2 regions of the Psychrobacillus sp. FSL K6-1415 genome follow, and region 2 is predicted to be linked to the other one. Evidence: predicted binding sites of a transcription regulator. Region 2 holds the regulator's gene; the other holds the start of a gene.
The links. The regulator LexA, encoded in region 2, represses DNA repair genes until DNA is damaged. The targets are predictions, from matches to a motif close to CGAACATATGTTCG.
Positions count from the first base shown of each region.

Region 1: uvrB (excinuclease ABC subunit UvrB) is a predicted target of LexA. The motif match lies at 1,450-1,463, and genes of this name have one in related genera.

Region 1 covers NZ_JBBOOQ010000001.1:3,123,885-3,127,104, forward strand. Annotated here, with positions in the region: gene uvrB (excinuclease ABC subunit UvrB) at 1-1,383, opposite strand, end outside; gene MKY60_RS15030 (M14 family zinc carboxypeptidase) at 1,515-3,089, opposite strand.
Region 2 covers NZ_JBBOOQ010000001.1:1,721,696-1,724,915, forward strand. Annotated here, with positions in the region: gene MKY60_RS07995 (peptidoglycan DD-metalloendopeptidase family protein) at 545-1,120, shown strand; gene lexA (transcriptional repressor LexA) at 1,307-1,927, opposite strand; gene yneA (cell division suppressor protein YneA) at 2,101-2,418, shown strand; gene MKY60_RS08010 (YneB family resolvase-like protein) at 2,415-3,065, shown strand; gene MKY60_RS08015 (DUF896 domain-containing protein) at 3,128-3,220, shown strand, end outside.

The sequences.
Region 1 (3,220 bases), 1.4 Mb from region 2:
TAAATCCTCCGACATTTTTTTCGTTAACGTCGTAATTAAAACACGCTCATTTTTAGCCGATCTTTCATGTATTTCATTGATTAAATCATCTATTTGCCCTTCAATAGGCTTCACCGTTATGACTGGGTCCAATAGTCCTGTAGGACGGATAATTTGTTCCACCATTTCCGGTGTATGCTCTAGCTCATAAGGGCCAGGAGTTGCTGAAACAAATATAGCTTGGTTAATATGTTTTTCATATTCAGTAAATGTAAGGGGGCGATTATCTAGAGCAGATGGCAATCGGAATCCGTAATTTACTAGCACAGATTTTCTCGCTTGGTCACCATTATACATTCCTCTTACCTGAGGTAATGAAACGTGACTTTCATCTACTACGAGTAAAAAGTCTTCTGGAAAATAATCAAGTAATGTGTAAGGAACCGCTCCAGCTTCTCTTAATGTTAAATGTCTAGAGTAGTTTTCTATGCCTGAACAAAAGCCCATTTCCTCCATCATTTCTAAATCATACCTAGTTCGTTGCTCCAATCGCTGAGCCTCTAAAAGCTTATCCTCGCTTCTCAAATACGCAAGCTGTTCTTCTAGTTCTTTTTCAATATTTGCTATGGCCAGCTTCATCTTTTCTTCACGGGTAACGAAGTGGGACGCAGGGAATATAGCTACGTGGTCACGTTCTCCTAAAATTTCTCCAGTAAGCGCATTAACTTCACGAATACGATCAATCTCATCTCCAAAGAACTCCACACGAAGACACTTTTCATCACGTGAAGCCGGAAAAATTTCTACTACATCTCCACGAACACGGAATTTTCCGCGTACGAAGTTCAAATCGTTTCGTTCATATTGAATATCGACGAGTTTACGTAATAGCTGATTACGATCTATTTCCATTCCGGTTCTTAATGATAAGACCATCTCTTTATATTCCTCAGGATTACCTAAACCGTAAATACAGGATACTGATGCGATAATAATGACATCTTTTCTTTCAAATAAAGAAGAAGTAGCAGAATGTCGGAGCTTATCTATCTCCTCGTTAATACTAGAATCTTTTTCTATAAATGTATCGGTTGATGGAACATATGCTTCTGGTTGAAAATAATCATAGTAACTAACGAAGTACTCGACCGCATTGTTCGGAAAAAACTCTTTAAACTCATTATATAATTGACCCGCTAGTGTTTTGTTATGTGCCATCACTAATGTCGGTTTGTTTATCTGTTGAATAACATTTGAAATAGTATATGTTTTACCTGTGCCTGTCGCACCTAGTAAGGTTTGATATCTTTTCCCTTCATTAACCCCTTCTACTAGCTCTTTAATTGCTTCTATTTGATCTCCCGCTGGCTCATACGGAGCTTGCAAGTCAAAAGTTTGTTCCATACATAAGCCTCCCATTTTTTTGAATAATTTCAGTTTAACATACTCTTTTTTTGATTCCTACTAAAACGAACATATGTTTTTTAAACATAATAAAAAGCCACTGATACCAGTGACTTTCGACTTCATTATTATTATCTTTTCGATGCTTCTTGTGCTAAATATAATCCTACCTTATGGTTTTGTCTCCAAATCGCATCCCACTTCGATAGAGGTACAGGTTGCTCTCCAATATATGGAGAAATTTCTAATGTAATACCAGGCATTTTCGTTTCCTGGATAAACCAATCAGCAGATGCTCCAGAGCCTGGCAGATATTGAGGCGGCATTACTTTATAACCGGTAAGTTTCGATAATGTTTTTGCCAGCGCTTGATCGCGCTTAGATTCTGCTGTCTTTTGATAGTTAAACCAGTACATTATTTGTCCCGAAGAGTGATAAGAAATATACGTTTTAAACTTATGTTTCTTGACGAAATCCCGAAACGCCTTTGACTCCGGTTCACTAAAAGCACTCGGTCCTTTATACGCCATATATGCTGGTTGCTTATGTCCTCCTTTGATCTTATCCCAACCAGAGGCAAAGTTATCGTTTAAATCTACCCCGCGTATATTCGATTTCCATCTATTAAAATTAGAGTTTCCATTAATCTTTGTAGCAAGTGCGCCATTCTTCATAGATGTTGGTCCTGATTGAACAAGTTTCACACCATCAGGGTTCATCATAGGGATAAACCAAATAGCAGTTTGATCTAAAGTCTGACGAACATTATATCCACCATAAACAGATTTATTTTCGTAATGAATACTATATGTATCAATCATTTCTGCTACCACATTTGTCGTCATATGCTCACGAGCATGTAAGGAACCATCCAGCAGTACTTCCTTTTTTCCGTTTCCAATTTTCATCGCATACAGAGGAGTACCTTCTACTGATTTACCTATTTGCTCTAGCTTCGTAAATTCAGGATATAACGCTGCAATTACATTAAGTAGATATGTCATTTCTTCATACTTCAGTACTTTTTTCGGTTGCAATAAATCCATGTGGACAAAATCATTCATATTTATCTTTGCCTCTTGTCCTAGAAAATAGATAATTCCTTTACTCTTCTCTACTCCTATTAAATCCACAGATTGATTGGCTGCTAGTGTCCCAATTTGGATAGACTGTGTATTGTAAACAGGTACCTCCACACGATTATATAGTTTCATCGGATATGTCGCTTTTTTTATAGTATCATTAGAAGGACTCAAAGTAGGAATTGTACCCTCCAGAGGAATATAAAAGACATCTTTACCTACTTCTACTAAATGATAGACTGAGGAAGTTTTTGTACGAGTTAAAACTGCGTCTTTTAATAGTATGCCCTTTTGCACAAGCTTCCCTTTTTTCATAACATAGTATGGGATTTGCTCATCGACTACCTTAAAACTCATTTGTTCCTGTTCAAATAAAACACTCGCTTGATTACTATAGATAAATCCTGGAACTCCATTAAAATCAATTTGATAATACCCAGCCACTAAGCCTGTCGTTTCGTATACTTCCGCTGTTGTTCCTTCTAATAATATAGAAGATTCATTGGAGGTATCTGATAATACTTGATAGCTATCGAGCGTTTTAATATTCCACTTATCTTCTGCTTGGACAATAGTTGGTAGAAGCAATAGTAAGAATAATGCTAGTAGCGTATAACGTTTCATTTATTGTTCCTCCCTTGTTATCTCATATAGTGGAAAACCTTTACTTCTCTAGCTTATCGTAGTTTTTTGTCAAAAGAAATAGAATTTTGTGATATAAAAAAACCACTTCCTAATGAAAGTGGTTTTTTTCG
Region 2 (3,220 bases):
AATTAATAGAACTAGTTAGATTGATTATCTCGTATGAATAAATAATATAAATATGGAGGGATTTGAAGTAGTTTGATATAGGTAGGTGATTTAAAGAGATACAACAAAACAAAGTATGGTTTTAAAAAATATATAAAACAGCTCACTTGGTTAATAACCAAGTGAGCTGTTTGTGTTTATTTCTAACTTTCTTTTTTCTAAGATTCTTATAGCATCTTTTAACAAATTGATATCGATCAAAATTTCTTCCTTCAGATGGTAGTTATTGCATCTATAGTAATCATTAATTAGCTTTTTTAGTTCTACTATAATTAGTTTCATAAGTTTTTTGCCCCTTTATAGTTATATAGGCTGACATAAAATAATATAATTAATTTAACCTATGTTCAATTATAAATACTAATACCCAAATTTACGCATTTTTAACCATTTTATTATTTTATTTGATAAATATAATGGCATTTGACTATTTGTTACTATTTATTTTAGCATTTACTAGTAAGGGGATATTGAATCTCTACTTAAATTAGAAGGGGGGGAAACATTGTTTATCAGACCATGCGAAGGAAGAATTACATCGCATTTTGGGGAAATTCGAAAGAATAATATAGTTAAAGAGCATAAAGGAGTGGATTTCGGAAGTGATGGAAGTCCGGTTATAAAGGCATCAGCAAGTGGAGTAGTGACGAGAGCAAAAGTTATAGGTGGCTATGGAAACACAATAACAATTGTCCATACTTTAAACGGTAAGAAATATGAAACCTTGTATGCTCATTTAAAATCTTTCACCGTAAAGATTGGACAAAATGTAAAACAAGGCCAACAGATTGGTATAAAGGGCACAACAGGAAATAGTACAGGAATACATTTGCATTTTGAAATTCACATACCATCTTACGAGGCGGGGCAGCCAAATGCGGTGAATCCTTTAAACTATATAAGCGAAACAGATATAACCGAAGTACAAAAACTTTTAAATTCAGTAGGTTATAAACTAATGGTTGATGGGATCGAGGGACCTTTAACAATTGCAGCAATTAAAGATTTTCAAAAGAAAAACGGCTTGGCAGTTGACGGAATAGTTGGGCCAAGAACTTTAGCTGCTTTAAAGAAAAAATAAAAAACACTAAGAGGAAAACAGAATATGTTAACTAAAAAAGAAATTCGGACAAAATAAAACCCCTCAACCATAAAGGTAAAGGGGTTTTTCGATGATTTCAACGAAAATGTCCACTTTTCGTTGAAATATGATATCGGCTCTTCGTTATCTTACTGACATTTAAGTATATTGTCAAGTCCGTTAAATCTATTGAATATTGCGGTAAACACCAACTACTTTTCCGAGAATACTAACTGAATTTACGATGATAGGTTCCATGGAAGAGTTTTCAGGCTGTAAACGGAAGTAAGATTTCTCTTTAAAGAATCGTTTAACGGTTGCTTCATCTTCCTCTGTCATAGCAACTACAATATCTCCATTATTGGCTGATTGCTGTTGTTTTACAACGACGTAGTCACCATTCAATATACCTGCTTCAATCATACTATCACCCATTATCTCCAACATAAATAAATTATCATCGGCAGTACCAAAAGTTTCTGGAAGCGGGAAGAACTCTTCTATATTTTCAATTGCGGTAATGGGAACACCAGCGGTAACTTTACCTACAAGGGGGACATGCACAACGTTTTGTTTTTCAGCAATACTACCTAATCCATCAAGAATCTCAATGGCACGTGGTTTAGTTGGGTCTCTTCTTATCAAACCTTTACTTTCCAGTCGTGCTAAATGTCCATGTACGGTTGAGCTAGAGGCTAAGCCCACAGCTTCTCCTATTTCTCGAACAGATGGCGGATATCCTTTTTTACGAACTTCTTCTTTTATAAAAGCTAGAATGTCTTCCTGTCTCTTAGATGCTTTTTTCATATGCTCACCTCTTTTAGAGTAATTAATCTCTATCCTTTTCTATCTTATTAATAGTATAACAGGCGAAGAACTTTAATGCAAACATAGGTTCTAATTGTTGTTGACAAAAACAAGTGTTCGCATTATTATTGAAATATACATTACGAACACACATTCTATTGGAGGTATTATTTATGACTTGGATTAAAGAAAACTATTTTCTAACAATATTTGTAGCGTGTAGTATTGCTTTTATAATGTTTATAATAATCTCGAATTCTTTTTCAACTGATGAGAGTCTTCATATTAATATAGAGCAAGGCGATTCTTTATGGGAGTTAGCAAATGAGTATGGCGTGAAGGAAGATAAAAAAGTATGGATTAATAAGGTTATAGCTATGAATAATTTACAAGATGGACATATTAAAGCTGGGGAGATGCTTAAAATCCCAGTGGAGGAAAAAAGTTACCATTTCAATCATGAAACGGAGATAGCGGGCGATACTAAATGAAATCAGTTATATATTGTCGAGTGAGTACTGAAAAAGAATCTCAAGAGACATCTTTACAAAGACAGGAGGAAGAGCTATTAGAATTTGCAGCGCTACACAATTATGAAGTAGAGAAAGTATTTATAGATCAACATAGTGGATATGATATTGAACGTGAAGGCTTATTAGATTTACTGGATTATATAAAAGAAAATGAAATTAAAGCGATATTTGTTCAAGATGAAACCCGGATTGGTAGAGGAAATGGAAGAATGGCAGTTCTGCATCTTCTTCAAAAAACAAATACCTCAATATATACTTTACAGGATAAGGGTGTTATCAATTTAAATGAAATGGATTCTATGTTACTGGAAATACTTGCGCTTGTAGAAGAATATCAAAGGAAATTACACAACGCTAAAATCAGAAGAGGTATGAAGAAAGCGGTCTCCGAGGGATATAGACCAGAGAAAAACTTAAAGACAAAAGGCAATCCTGAAGGTAGAGAAAGAATAGATGTTCCTTTAGCAGAAGTAGTCAGACTTCGGAATGCAGGACTTACTTATGAAGAGATTTCAATGACCTTAAAAGGTTTAGGATTTAATATTAGTAAAGCAACAGTACATAGACGTTATATTGAGTATATAGAAGCACATGGAGTGAAATGACTTGCACTCTGTGTGTTTTTTCCTTACCTTTATATTTAGATAAAGTGAAAGGATGAAATAAATTGTTAAGCAAAGAAAAATTAGCGAGAATTGGCGAGTTATCTAGAAAATCTAAAACATCGGGTCTTTCTATTGAAGAAGCAAAAGAACAAAGC